DNA from 3 places in the Streptomyces sp. NPDC001070 genome. Region 2 is predicted to be linked to each of the others. Evidence: predicted binding sites of a transcription regulator. Region 2 holds the regulator's gene; each other region holds the start of a gene.
The links. Region 2 encodes HrcA, which represses chaperone genes, less so after heat shock. Its sites were predicted from a motif close to TTNGCACTCNGNNNNNCNGAGTGCNAA; they were not measured.

Region 1 (4,793 bases), on a different contig from region 2:
GGTCCTTGCCGTAGGGCACCGGGTCGACGGACTCCGTCTGGCAGCGGCGCAGCAGGTCGCACCAGCGGGCGAGAAGGGCGGAGCCGGGTTCGGGGGCGGTGTCAGCCATGAAGGTCATTGTGGTGTACGAGGGGTCGCGGGCACGCGCGGGCATGTGACACCCTAGAGATATGTCTAGACCAATTTTCGAAGTGATCGCGCTCGACGTCGACGACGCCCTCGCGGCCCAGACGGGCGGCGCGGACCGCCTCGAACTGGTCACCGACATGGCGGCGGACGGCCTGACTCCGTCCCGGGAGACCTTCGCGGCCGTCCGGGCGGCGGTGGGCATCCCGGTGCGCGTGATGCTGCGGGCCCGCGCCGATTTCGCCGTGGGCGGCACCCGCGAGGCGGACGCGCTCTGCGTGGCCGCGGCGGCGCTGCGCGGCGAGGGCGCCGACGAGTTCGTGCTCGGCTTCCTCGACGCGTCCGGCGCGCCGGACCTGACGGCCGTGCGCCTGCTGGTGGACGCGATCGGGACCGGGGCCCGGTGGACCTTCCACCGCGCCATCGACCACTCCGCCGACCGCGACGCCGTGCGCTCGGCGATGCGCGGGCTGCCCGGGCTCGACACCTACCTCACCGCGGGCTCCGCGCGCGGGGTGGACGCCGGGCTCGGACATCTGCTGGCGGAGGCCGGGCGACCCGGAGAGCCCCGGCTGATGGTGGGCGGCGGGCTCCGCGCGGAGCATCTGCCGCGGCTTCTCGCGGGCGGCATCGACGCCTTCCACGTCGGCGGCGCGGTCCGCCCCGGCGGCTGGGCCGGGCCGGTCGACGCGGAGGCCGTGCGCACCTGGCGCGATCTGCTCGACGCGCCGGTCGCGGTCCCGTAACCGGGCCGCGGCCGCCCGGCAGCGGCAGGGCCAGGGGCAGCGGTCGGAGAACGCCCGAGGGCGGTACCCCGCGTGGGGTACCGCCCTCGGTTCGCTTGCGCGGTGCGGAACTTCCGATCCGGAGGATCAGAAGTCCATGTCACCGCCCGGCATGCCGCCGCCGGCCGGGGCAGCGGCCTTCTCCGGCTTGTCGGCGATGACGGCCTCGGTGGTGAGGAAGAGCGCGGCGATGGAGGCCGCGTTCTGCAGCGCGGAGCGCGTGACCTTGGCCGGGTCGATGATGCCCTCGCCGATCAGGTCGACGTACTCGCCCGTCGCGGCGTTGAGGCCGTGGCCCGGGGTCAGGTTGCGCACCTTCTCCACAACGACACCGCCCTCGAGGCCGGCGTTGACGGCGATCTGCTTCAGCGGGGCCTCCAGGGCCAGCTTCACGATCGACGCGCCGGTGGCCTCGTCACCCTCGAGCTCGAGCTTCTCGAAGACGTTGGACGCCTGGAGCAGGGCCACGCCACCACCGGCGACGATGCCCTCCTCGACGGCGGCCTTGGCGTTGCGCACCGCGTCCTCGATGCGGTGCTTGCGCTCCTTGAGCTCGACCTCGGTGGCGGCACCGGCCTTGATGACGGCCACGCCGCCGGCCAGCTTCGCCAGACGCTCCTGGAGCTTCTCGCGGTCGTAGTCCGAGTCGCTGTTCTCGATCTCGGCACGGATCTGGTTCACGCGGCCCTGGATCTGGTCCTGGTCGCCGGCGCCGTCCACGATCGTGGTCTCGTCCTTGGTGACGACGACCTTGCGGGCGCGGCCGAGCAGGTCGAGACCGGCGTTCTCCAGCTTGAGGCCGACCTCCTCGGAGATGACGGTGCCACCGGTGAGGATGGCGATGTCACCGAGCATGGCCTTGCGGCGGTCGCCGAAGCCGGGGGCCTTGACCGCGACGGACTTGAAGGTGCCGCGGATCTTGTTGACGACCAGGGTCGACAGGGCCTCGCCGTCGACGTCCTCGGCGATGATCAGCAGCGGCTTGCCGGACTGCATGACCTTCTCCAGCAGCGGGAGCAGGTCCTTCACCGCGGAGATCTTGGAGTTGACGATCAGGATGTACGGGTCGTCGAAGGACGTCTCCATACGCTCCAGGTCGGTGGCGAAGTACGCCGAGATGTAGCCCTTGTCGAAGCGCATACCCTCGGTGAGCTCCAGCTCCAGACCGAAGGTCTGGGACTCCTCGACGGTGATGACGCCTTCCTTGCCGACCTTGTCCATCGCCTCGGCGATGAGCTCGCCGATCTGCGGGTCGGCGGCGGAGATGGAGGCGGTGGAGGCGATCTGCTCCTTGGTCTCCACGTCCTTCGCCTGCTCCAGCAGGGCGGCGGAGACGGCCTCGACGGCCTTCTCGATGCCGCGCTTCAGGGCCATCGGGTTGGCGCCGGCGGCGACGTTGCGCAGGCCCTCGCGGACCAGCGCCTGGGCGAGGACGGTCGCGGTCGTCGTGCCGTCACCGGCGACGTCGTCCGTCTTCTTCGCGACCTCCTTGACCAGCTCCGCGCCGATCTTCTCGTACGGGTCCTCGAGCTCGATCTCCTTGGCGATGGACACACCATCGTTGGTGATCGTGGGGGCGCCCCACTTCTTCTCGAGGACGACGTTGCGGCCCTTGGGGCCAAGGGTGACCTTGACGGCGTCGGCGAGCTGGTTCATCCCGCGCTCGAGACCGCGCCGTGCCTCCTCGTCGAACGCGATGATCTTGGCCATGTGAAGTGGTCCTCCCGGACTTGGGGTCCCCCCGCGGCGCAGGGCTGCGGGGAAGGATTACTCCAGGACCGCGCCGGCGCCCGCGACGGACGGCCTGCCCTTCCGCCGGTTCCTTTCCGGCGGTCGCGCGGGCCTCACCCACTCGGTCCTTTGTCACTCTCAACGTCAGAGTGCTAACGCCAATGATTAGCACTCGCCCTAGGAGAGTGCAAGCCGCTTGGCCGGGGTCGTGGACAACTCGCAGGTCGCCCCCGGGCAGCACGAAGGCCCGCCCCTCTGCGGGGGCGGGCCTTGACGCGTACGTTTGAGCGGCCGTACGCGAAGTGCTCCGTGGCCGATGCGCGGCGCGTCAGCCGGCTGCGAGACGGACCATGTCCGCCTGCGGCCCCTTCTGGCCCTGCGAGATCTCGAACTCGACCCGCTGACCTTCCTCGAGGGTGCGGTAGCCGTCCATCTGGATCGCGCTGTAGTGCACGAAGACGTCCGCACCACCGTCGACCGCGATGAAGCCGTAGCCCTTCTCCGCGTTGAACCACTTGACGGTGCCCTGAGCCATTCCTAACTCCCCTATTGCTGGCCCTTCGCAGACCCGCACCTCGCGGATCCGGGTCAGACCTCACCCCCTACAGCCAAGGGGGCGTGCGCCGGAACGCGTCGACCGCGGCTGAATGTATCTGCCCGGACGCTGTCTGCAACAGGTCAATCGGACGAGAATTCCGGGCGCAGAGAAAGGGAAGAAGGGCCTGATTGGCCAATAATCCGGGGCAACTCGGACTGGACATAAGCGGCCAACGCGACAATCGCCGCGTGAATTTGGCGATAAATCGTCGACAAGGCCGCCCCGGCAAAAGGGGTTGCGCGGAGCGTTGCAGGGAGTTGCGGGCCGTTCAGGGCAACTGTACAGCCCTTCAACTACCGCTCAAGCACGAAGGGGTGCCGGGAACTCCCGGCACCCCTGTCACCCGCGGGTCGTGCGGCTCAGCAGCCTCCGGCGACCGCCGGGATGATCGACACGGACGCGCCCTCGCCCACCGTGGTCTGCAGGCCCTCGGAGAAGCGGACGTCGTCGTCGTTGACGTAGACGTTCACGAAACGGCGCAGCTTGCCCGTGTCGTCCAGGACGCGCGCGGAGATGCCGGGGTGGTTCTTCTCCAGCGAGTCGATGACCTCGGCCAGGGTGCCGCCATCGGCCGGGACCTCGGCCTGGCCGCCGGTGTAGGTGCGGAGGATGGTCGGGATGCGGACGGTAGCGCTCATGATGCGGGGTTCACCTTCAGTCTGGGTCAGCCGGCCAGGCCGGCGGCACGGAACGCGTCGAGGCTCGGGCGGATGGTGGCCGTGGGGCGGGAGGTCGGGGCGACGGCGTCCAGCGTCTTGAGGCCGTCGCCGGTGTTGAGGACGACCGTCTCACCGGCCGGGTCGAGTTGCCCGGTCTCGATGAGCTTCCTCAGCACACCGACGGTCACGCCGCCCGCCGTCTCGGCGAAGATGCCCTCGGTCCGGGCGAGCAGCTTGATGGCGTCGACCACCTGCCCGTCGGTGACGTCCTCGACGGCACCGCCCGTGCGCCGGGCGATGTCCAGGACGTACGGACCGTCGGCCGGGTTGCCGATGGCGAGCGACTTGGCGATGGTCTTCGGCTTCTGCGGGCGGACCACGTCGTGGCCGGCCTTGAAGGCGGTGGAGACCGGGGAGCAGCCCTCGGCCTGGGCACCGTAGATCCGGTACGGCTTCTCCTCGACCAGACCGAGCCTGATCAGCTCCTGCAGCCCCTTGTCGATCTTCGTCAGCTGCGAGCCCGAGGCGATCGGGATGACGATGTTGTCCGGCAGGCGCCAGCCCAGCTGCTCGCAGATCTCGTACGCCAGCGTCTTGGAGCCCTCGCCGTAGTAGGGGCGGAGGTTGACGTTGACAAAACCCCAGCCCTCGCCGATCGGATCGCCGATCAGCTCGCTGCAGAAGCGGTTGACGTCGTCGTAGGTGCCCTCGATGCCGACCAGGTCGCCGCCGTAGACCGCGGCCATGACGACCTTGCCCTCCTCCAGGTCGTGCGGGATGAACACGCAGGAGCGGAAGCCGGCGCGGGCGGCCGCGGCGCCCACGGCGCCGGCCAGGTTGCCGGTGGAGGAGCAGGACAAGGTGGTGAGGCCGAAGGTGCGGGCGGCCTCCAGG
Region 2 (4,793 bases):
GTCCGAGGCCGTCGGTGAGGACGATCTCCTCGCCGACGCGCAGCCGGCGCACGGCGACCGCGTGCCGCCCCTCGGGGCCGGAGAGCGTGATGCGTTCCCGGCCCAGCGCGTCCGGCTCGACGACGAAGACGGGGGCGGTCACGGCGCGGTCCGCGCGCGGGAGTCGGTCAGGGCGGCCATGCGCCCATCGTTTCACGGCACGACACGGCCCGCGGTCCGGGGTGGAACACCCCGGACCGCGGGCCCGCGGGCGCCGGCGTTACCGCCTAACGTCCGTTGAACGCGTCCTTGAGCCGGGAGAACAGCCCCTGCTGGCCCGGCTGGAACTGCCCCAGGGGCCGCTCCTCGCCGCGCAGCTTCGCCATGCGGCGCAGCAGCTCCTCCTGCTCCGGGTCGAGCTTGGTCGGGGTCTGGACCTCGACGTGCACGATGAGGTCGCCCCGGCCGCCGCCCCGCAGGTGCGTGACGCCGCGCTGGTGGAGCGGGATCGACTGTCCGGACTGGGTGCCGGGTCGGATGTCGACCTCCTCCAGGCCGTCCAGCGTCTCCAGCGGGACCTTGGTGCCGAGCGCCGCGGCCGTCATCGGGATGGTGACGGTGCAGTGCAGGTCGTCGCCGCGCCGCTGGAAGACCGAGTGCGGCAGCTCGCGGATCTCGACGTAGAGGTCGCCGGCGGGGCCGCCGCCCGGGCCGACCTCGCCCTCGCCCGCCAGCTGGATGCGGGTCCCGTTGTCGACGCCGGCCGGGATCTTGACCGTCAGCGTGCGCCGCGAGCGGATCCGGCCGTCGCCCGCGCACTCCGGGCACGGGGTGGGGACGACGGTGCCGAAGCCCTGGCACTGCGGGCACGGCCGGGAGGTCATGACCTGGCCGAGGAAGGACCGCGTGACCTGGGAGACCTCACCGCGGCCGCGGCACATGTCACAGGTCTGCGCGGACGTGCCCGGGGCGGCGCCCTCGCCGTGACAGGTGTTGCAGACGATGGCCGTGTCGACCTGGATGTCCTTGGTCGTGCCGAAGGCCGCCTCGTCCAGCTCGATCTCCAGCCGGATCATCGCGTCCTGGCCGCGCCGCGTGCGCGAGCGCGGACCGCGCTGGGACGCCGTGCCGAAGAAGGCGTCCATGATGTCGCTGAAGTTGCCGAAGCCCGCGCCGAAGCCGGCGCCCGCGCCCGCCCCGCCGCCGTTGGCGGACAGCGGGTCGCCGCCGAGGTCGTAGACCTGCTTCTTCTGCGGGTCCGAGAGCACCTCGTAAGCGGCGTTGATCTCCTTGAACCGCTCCTGGGTCTTCGGGTCCGGATTGACGTCCGGGTGCAGCTCGCGCGCGAGACGGCGGAAGGCCTTCTTGATCTCGTCCGGGCCGGCGTCGCGGCGGACGCCGAGCACCGCGTAATAGTCCGTGGCCACTACGACTCCGCCAGGATCTGTCCGACGTAACGTGCCACTGCGCGTACCGCTCCCATCGTTCCGGGGTAGTCCATGCGGGTCGGTCCGACCACGCCGAGTTTCGCGACCGCCTCGTCGCCCGAACCGTAGCCGACGGAGACGACCGATGTGGAGTTGAGGCCCTCATGGAAGTTCTCGTGACCGATTCGCACCGTCACGCCCGAGTCCTTCGCCTCGCCCAGCAGCTTGAGGAGCACCACCTGCTCCTCAAGTGCCTCCAGCACCGGGCGGATCGTGAGGGGGAAGTCGTGCCCGAAGCGGGTCAGGTTGGCCGTGCCGCCGAGCATGATCCGCTCCTCGGTCTCCTCGACCAGGGTCTCCAGCAGTGTGGCGAGAACCACCTGGACGGAGGGCCGGTCGTCGGGCTCGAAGCCCTCGGGGAGCTCCTGCACCAGCTGCGGGACGTCGGTGAACCGGCGGCCCACCACCCGGCTGTTCAGCCGGGCCCGCAGATCGGCCAGCACGGTCTCCCCGACCGGGGCCGGGGCGTCCACCAGCCGCTGCTCCACCCGTCCGGTGTCCGTGATCAGCACGAGCATGATCCGGGCCGGGGCGAGCGCGAGCAGCTCGACGTGGCGCACGGTCGAGCGGGTGAGCGACGGGTACTGGACGATCGCGACCTGCCGGGTCAGCTGCGCGAGCAGCCGGACCGTGCGGGCCACGACGTCGTCGAGGTCGACGGCGCCGTCCAGGAAGTTCTGGATGGCCCGGCGCTCGGCGCCGGACAGCGGCTTGACGCTGGTGAGCCGATCGACGAAGAGCCGGTAGCCCTTGTCGGTCGGCACGCGGCCGGCGCTGGTGTGGGGCTGCTGGATGTAGCCCTCGTCCTCCAGCACGGCCATGTCGTTGCGGACGGTGGCCGGGGACACGCCGAGGCGGTGGCGTTCGGTGAGCGCCTTCGAACCGACCGGTTCCTCGGTGCCCACGTAGTCCTGGACGATGGCACGCAGCACTTCGAGCCGTCGTTCACTGAGCATCGCGCACCTCCAGTCGCTCGTCACCGTACGGTCGTGGCCCCTGCGGCCTGGCACTCCTCTTCTTTGAGTGCCAGTTTTCCCCAAGTCAGTGTACGGCGGGGTGGCAACACCTCGGCAAGGGCCGTCCACAGGTCCGGCCCGGGGCGCCCTTGACCGGCCACCGTAGCGGGCGCGACCCCGTCCGCGGGGATACCGTCACGTTGTGGAGACCACACCGACCGCACCGGCCCCCGGCGGCTGGGAGCAGCTCGCTCCGGGGGTCGCCCGGCAGCGGCTGCCGTTCCTCGACGTGACGGTCGGGGTCGTCGTCGGCGACGAGGGCGTCCTCATGATCGACACGGGTTCCTCGGTCACCGAGGGCGCCGCACTGCGCCGGCAGGTCCACGAACTGACGGGCCGCGATGTGACCCACATCGCACTCACCCACGGCCACTTCGATCATGTCTTCGGCACCGCCGCCTTCGAGGGCGTCCAGGTCTTCGGCGAGATGGCCCTCGACACCTATCTGGACCGCGAGCGCTTCTCGCTGGGGCTGGACGCGGTCGAGCACGGCGCCGGCGAGACCGAGTCGTCCCGGGCGGTGGAGGCCCTCGTCCGCCCGGACAACCTCGTGGACGGCTCGTACGAGCTCGACCTCGGCGGCGACCGGCAGGTCCTGCTGGTCCACCCGGGTGAGGGGCACACCACCCACGACCTGGTGGTCGTGGTGCCGGGGACGCCGGCCGTGGTCTTCTGCGGCGACCTCGTCGAGGAGTCGGGCGAGCCGCAGGCCGGCCCCGACGCCGCCCCGCTCGCCTGGCCCGGCACCCTGGACCGGCTGCTGCGACTGGGCGGCGAGACGGCGCTCTATGTGCCGGGGCACGGCGCCGTCGTCGACGCGGGCTTCGTGCGCGCCCAACGGGACGCGCTGGCCGTCCGGTTCGGATCGGCTTGAGCGGTGCGCCGCGCGGATACGATCCCTGGCATGCGCAGCCGCAGCTACGATCCCGACCTCACCCCGCCGTGGAAGCGGCCCGCCACACCCGCGCCCGAGGTCGCGGCCGAACGGGACCTGGTGGTCGAGGAGGTGTCCACCGGCTTCTGCGGTGCCGTCGTCCGCTGCGAGAAGACCGCCGAGGGCCCCACGGTCACCCTCGAGGACCGCTTCGGCAAGCACCGCGTGTTCCCCATGACGCCCCGCGGCTTCCTCCTGGAGGGCCGCGTCGTCACCCTCGTGCGTCCTTCCGCCGCCGCCCCGCCGGCCGGCCCGCGCCTGACCGCCTCCGGCTCGATCGCCGTCCCCGGCGCCCGGGCCCGGGTGGCCCGCGCCGGCCGGATCTACGTCGAGGGCCGCCACGACGCGGAACTGGTCGAACGGGTCTGGGGCGACGACCTGCGCGCGGAAGGCGTCGTCGTGGAGTACCTCGACGGCGTCGACGACCTCCCCGCCATCGTCGCCGGCTTCGCCCCCGGACCCGACGCCCGCCTCGGCGTCCTCGTAGACCACCTCGTCCCGGGCAGCAAGGAGTCCCGCATCGCCGCGGCGGTCACCGGCGAGCACGTCCTGGTCGTGGGCCACCCCTACATCGACGTCTGGGAGGCCGTGAAGCCCGCCTCCCTCGGCATCCCGGCCTGGCCGTCCGTCCCCCGCGGCCAGGACTGGAAGACCGGCGTGTGCCGCGCCCTCGGCTGGCCGGAGAACACCGGCGCGGCCTGGCAGCGCATCCTGGGCGCGGTCCGGTCGTACAAGGACCTGCAGCCGGAACTGCTGGGGCGGGTGGAGGAGCTGATCGACTTCGTCACGGCTCCGGAGTGAGCCCCGGCAGGACCCCGAACAGCGCAGGGAGGCACTGCCGGTGTGCGCAGTGCCTCACTCCGGCGAGCGATCGGGCCGGCCGGGGGTGCTAGTCGACCAGGTCCCTGACCACCGCGTCCGCCAGCAGGCGGCCGCGGAGGGTGAGGACGGCGCGGCCCTCGGCGTAAGGACCGGACTCCAGGAGGCCGTCCCTTACGGCGCGCTCCGCGGCCTCCGCGCCCGCCGGGGCGAGGATGCCGAGCGGGCAGCCGTCGGAGAGCCGCAGCTCCAGCAGGATCCGCTCCACACGGCGGTCCTCCGCCGCCAGCACCTCGCGGCCCGCGCCGGGACTGCGCCCCTCCGCGAGCGCGGCCGCGTACGCCGCCGGGTGCTTCACGTTCCACCAGCGCACCCCGCCGACGTGGCTGTGCGCACCCGGCCCGGCGCCCCACCAGTCCGCGCCGGTCCAGTACAGCTCGTTGTGGCGGCACCGGGCCTCGTCCGCGGTCGCCCAGTTCGACACCTCGTACCAGCCGAAACCGGCCCCCGCGAGACGCTCCTCCGCCACCAGGTAGCGGTCTGCGTGCACGTCGTCGT
Region 3 (4,793 bases), on a different contig from region 2:
GCCGCGGCCAGGTTGGCCCCGACCGGCGCGTTCGGCCGGGCCTCGACGAAGGCGGGACGGCGCTTCGGGCCGGTCTACCCCCGCGACTAGCAGCGGCATTCCCCCATAAAATGGACGGCGGACTCGGGGATCGCCCAGCGCACGGCCCCCGGGAGGGCGCCATGACATTCGTCCAGATCATCGACTGCAGGACCAGCAGGTACGACGACATGAACCGGCTCATGGACACCTGGATCGAGGCGACGAAGGGCAAGCGCACCGCGACCCATTCCATGGTCGGCCGGGACCGCTCCGGCGCGGACCACCTGGTGGAGATCGTGGAGTTCCCCTCCTACGAGGAGGCGATGCGGAACTCCACGCTCCCCGAGACCAACCGGATCTTCGAGGAGATGGTCGCCCTCTGCGAGGAGGCCCCCACCTTCACCGACCTCGACGTCCTCCGTGACGAGCAGCTCAACAAGGCCACGTGCCGCCGCTTCTTCCAGGAGCTGTGCGGCCGGGACGACCCGGCGGGGTACGACGAGATGTTCACGGCCGGATACCTCGACCACGACATCGGGATGGACGAGGACACCACGGGCCCGGACGCCCTCCGCGAGGAGACCCTCGCGTACCGGCACGGCTTCCCGGACTTCGGGTTCACCGTCGAGGACCAGATCGCCGAGGGCGACCGGGTGGTGACCAGGTGGAGCTGGCGCGGCACCAACTCCGGGGAGATGCGCGGGATGCCGCCGAGCGGCAAGGAGGTCTCCACCGTCGGCACCACGACCTTCCGCTTCGAGGGCGGCAGGATCGCCGAGGGCTGGTGGCACTGGGACTCGCTCGGCATGCTCAGCCAGATGGGCGTCATCAGGCTGCCGTCCTAGGGCCGTGGACAGCCCGAAGGCCCCCGTTCCCGGGCGGGAACGGGGGCCTTCGCGGTACAGCTCAGTGGGAGTGGCCGTGGCCGTGGCCGTGACCGGCCTCGGCGGGCTCCTCCTCCTTCTTCTCCACCACGAGGGTCTCGGTGGTGAGGAGCAGGGAGGCGATGGAGGCGGCGTTCTCCAGGGCGGAGCGGGTGACCTTGACCGGGTCGATGACGCCGGACTTCACCAGGTCGCCGTACTCGCCGGTCGCGGCGTTGAAGCCGTGGCCCTTCTCCAGCTCGGAGACCTTGGAGGTGATGACGTAGCCCTCCAGGCCGGCGTTCTCGGCGATCCAGCGCAGCGGCTCGACCGCGGCGCGGCGGACGACCGCCACACCGGTGGCCTCGTCGCCGGACTTGCCGAGGTTGTCGTCGAGCACCTTGACCGCGTGGACGAGCGCGGAGCCGCCACCGGAGACGATGCCCTCCTCGACCGCGGCGCGGGTCGCGGAGATGGCGTCCTCCAGACGGTGCTTCTTCTCCTTGAGCTCGACCTCGGTGGCCGCGCCGACACGGATGACGCACACGCCGCCGGCCAGCTTGGCGAGGCGCTCCTGGAGCTTCTCGCGGTCCCAGTCGGAGTCGGTCGCGGTGATCTCGGCCTTGATCTGGTTGATCCGGCCGGTGATCTCCGAGGACTCGCCGGCGCCGTCGACGATGGTGGTGTCGTCCTTGGTGACGGTCACGCGGCGGGCGGTGCCGAGCACGTCCAGGCCGACCTGGTCGAGCTTGAGGCCGACCTCCTCGGCGACGACGGTGCCGCCGGTGAGGGTGGCGATGTCGCCCAGCATGGCCTTGCGGCGGTCGCCGAAGCCGGGGGCCTTGACCGCGACCGCGTTGAAGGTGCCGCGGATCTTGTTGACCACCAGGGTCGACAGGGCCTCGCCCTCGACGTCCTCGGCGATGATCAGCAGCGGCTTGGAGGCACCGGCCTGCAGGATCTTCTCCAGCAGCGGGAGCAGGTCCTGGATGGAGGAGATCTTGCCCTGGGTGATCAGGATGTACGGGTCCTCCAGGACGGCCTCCTGACGCTCCTGGTCCGTCACGAAGTACGGCGACAGGTAGCCCTTGTCGAAGGCCATGCCCTCGGTGAAGTCCAGCTCCAGGCCGAAGGTGTTGGACTCCTCGACGGTGATGACACCGTCCTTGCCGACCTTGTCGATCGCCTCGGCGATCAGCTCGCCGACCTGCTTGTCCTGGGCGGACAGCGCGGCGACGGCGGCGACGTCCTCCTTGCCCTCGATCGGGCGGGCGGTGGCGAGCAGCTCGTCCGAGACGGCCTTGACGGCGGCGTCGATGCCCTTCTTCAGGGCGGCCGGGGAAGCGCCGGCGGCGACGTTGCGCAGACCCTCGCGGACCAGCGCCTGGGCGAGCACGGTGGCGGTGGTGGTGCCGTCACCAGCGATGTCGTTGGTCTTGGTCGCCACCTCCTTCACCAGCTGCGCGCCGAGGTTCTCGTACGGGTCGTCGATCTCGACCTCACGCGCGATGGTCACACCGTCGTTGGTGATGGTCGGGGCGCCGAACTTCTTGTCGATGACGACATTGCGGCCCTTGGGGCCGATGGTCACCTTCACGGTGTCGGCGAGCTTGTTGACGCCACGCTCGAGGGCGCGACGGGCGTCCTCGTCGAACTTCAGGATCTTGGCCATACCGGCGGAATTCCTCGTCTTTGGGTTCTCGTCAAAGACCGCGCCCCGGGTCCCCGGTCCGTGCGAGGACTCGGTGTACCCGGGGCGTGATCACGGCATTTCTCGATTACGAGCGGCGCCGGATTTACTTCTCGACGATCGCGAGGACGTCGCGAGCCGAGAGGACGAGGTACTCCTCGCCGCTGTACTTGACCTCGGTGCCGCCGTACTTGCTGTACAGCACGATGTCGCCGACCTTGACGTCGAGCGGGATGCGGTTGCCGTCCTCGAAGCGACCCGGGCCCACGGCCAGGACGACGCCCTCCTGGGGCTTCTCCTTGGCGGTGTCCGGGATGACCAGGCCGGAGGCGGTGGTCTGCTCGGCATCCAGCGGCTGGACCACGATGCGGTCCTCGAGCGGCTTGATGGCAACCTTGGTGCTGGCGGTCGTCACGATCCGACCTCCCCCTTCAAAGGGCTCACGGGAGTGTCTGTCTGGGGTGGCGACCTGGTAGGCCCGTCGTCGCGGGTGCCGGACCTGCCCGTCGCTTTTGTGCTGGCACTCGGCATGGCTGAGTGCCAGGTCTGAGATTAGGACGCGCTTAGCACTCGGTCAAGCGGAGTGCCAACGCCGCGCCGTACGCGGTGCGCTTCCGGCGGGAGAACGGCCCGCCCGGACGCGCGGTTCCGGACCCGTCCGGGCCCCTCCCGGCCCCGCCGCTCACGTGCGCGACGCGCTCCACGCACCGAGCGCGGCAAGGGTGAAGCCGTCGCGCAACTCGCCCGCGCGGACGGCCTCGGCGACGTCCCGCGGGCTCCACCAGCGCGCGTCGGCGACCTCACCCTCCCCCGCGGCGCCGGGCCGCGGGACGGCGTCCTGCGCGACGGTGACCTCGACGACGGCCACCTGGCTCTCCAGCAGCCCGGAGTCGACGTCCAGCCGGGCCACGACCGTCGCCGCGGAGCCCGCGAGGCCGGTCTCCTCGGCCAGTTCCCGCAGCGCGTCGGCGGCGGGGTCGGTCTCACCGAAGCCGCGCGGCAGCTCCCAGGCCCAGCGGCCCACCGCGGGGCGCCACTGACGGACCATCAGCACATCGTCACCCCGCCGGGCGAGGACCACGACACCTGTGCGACCGCCGCCGACCCGGACCCGGTGCAGCTCCACCTCCGCGCCCGAGGGCAGCCGGTAGGTGTCGAGGTGGACCTCGCACCAGCGCCCGCCCTCGGCGTCGCCGTACGCCTTGCGGGTGCGGGTGCGTACCGCCTCGGTGTCCATCAGACCGCCCCCCGCGGGCTCGCCGGGAACTCCATCACGTCGTACCGCCCGCGGTAGCCCCGCAAGCGCGGCAGCCCCGCGGACACGGCCGCGACGACCACGGGGGCCAGGGCTCCCGCCGCGCCGGCCGCGAACGCCCCGAGCGTCCCCTGCCCGAGCACCCCCGCGGCGACGCTCAGCCCGCCCGCCGCCGCCGTCTCCGTGCCCAGCCCGCGGACCACCCGCGCGATGCGCTGGACACGCGTCACCGGCACCTCGTCCGCGCCGCCTTCCGGGGGCTCCTTCGTCCTGCCGCCCAGCATGTCGCCGACATCCTGGAGCGCGGCGAGGTCGCGCCGCTGCCACCACGCGGTCAGCGCGTCGGCGGCGTCGTCGGTGAAACGCTGCCACTGCGCCGCGGTCAGCAGCCCGAGCCGCAACTGGAAGCGGGTCGGCCAGGCCACGACCGGGGTGTGTTCCCCCAGGGCCTCGGCCTCCGCGCGCGGTACGCCGTGCCGGGTGGCGCTGAGCCCGAGCGCGCACCCCTCACCGGCGGCGATCGCCCGGTAGTACGACTCGTCGAAGGCGTCGCGCAGTGCCTCCGCGTCGGCCCGCACGGCCGGGGCGGGGGCGCGCAGCAGGGGGGCGAGCCGCTCGTGCAGGCGGCTGCGGTGGGGCATGCCGTCCACGTCGAACTCCCCGCCGGCCCAGGCGGCCAGCACCGCCCGTCCCTCGTCGGTGGCCGGCATCCCCGGCGGGGGCGGGGGCTGCACGGCGTACGCGGTCGCCCAGTCGGCCGGCCGCAGCTCGCTGACCTCCAACTGGCCGCGATCGGCCGCCTCCAGCCAGTCGTTCCAGCGGCTGACCATGCGACGGCGCAACGGGGTGCCGAGGACCCCGGTCGCCGCGAGCAGCCGGTCCGCCGTGACGGCCGGCCCCTCCGCGGCGAGGGTCGCGGCGGCCGCGGCGGCGTCCGCGCGGGCGCCGAGTTCGCGCTGCAGAC

Region 1: the regulator HrcA is predicted to act here: its motif matches at 2,808-2,834, upstream of groL (chaperonin GroEL).
Region 3: the regulator HrcA is predicted to act here: its motif matches at 3,138-3,164, upstream of groES (co-chaperone GroES).

What each region holds. Positions count from the first base shown of each region.
Region 1 covers NZ_JBSFLB010000003.1:198,859-203,651, reverse strand. Annotated here, with positions in the region: gene ACWDAS_RS05285 (HD domain-containing protein) at 1-118, opposite strand, end outside; gene ACWDAS_RS05280 (copper homeostasis protein CutC) at 171-872, shown strand; gene groL (chaperonin GroEL) at 999-2,621, opposite strand; gene ACWDAS_RS05270 (cold-shock protein) at 2,971-3,177, opposite strand; gene ACWDAS_RS05265 (ubiquitin-like small modifier protein 1) at 3,600-3,878, opposite strand; gene thrC (threonine synthase) at 3,905-4,793, opposite strand, start outside.
Region 2 covers NZ_JBSFLB010000002.1:361,626-366,418, reverse strand. Annotated here, with positions in the region: gene ACWDAS_RS03910 (16S rRNA (uracil(1498)-N(3))-methyltransferase) at 1-142, opposite strand, end outside; gene dnaJ (molecular chaperone DnaJ) at 267-1,406, opposite strand; gene hrcA (heat-inducible transcriptional repressor HrcA) at 1,406-2,422, opposite strand; gene ACWDAS_RS03895 (MBL fold metallo-hydrolase) at 2,625-3,356, shown strand; gene ACWDAS_RS03890 (DUF3097 domain-containing protein) at 3,387-4,217, shown strand; gene hemW (radical SAM family heme chaperone HemW) at 4,306-4,793, opposite strand, start outside.
Region 3 covers NZ_JBSFLB010000006.1:26,496-31,288, reverse strand. Annotated here, with positions in the region: gene ACWDAS_RS09360 (SDR family NAD(P)-dependent oxidoreductase) at 1-90, shown strand, start outside; gene ACWDAS_RS09355 (ester cyclase) at 162-866, shown strand; gene groL (chaperonin GroEL) at 928-2,556, opposite strand; gene groES (co-chaperone GroES) at 2,681-2,989, opposite strand; gene ACWDAS_RS09340 (NUDIX hydrolase) at 3,257-3,811, opposite strand; gene ACWDAS_RS09335 (hypothetical protein) at 3,811-4,793, opposite strand, start outside.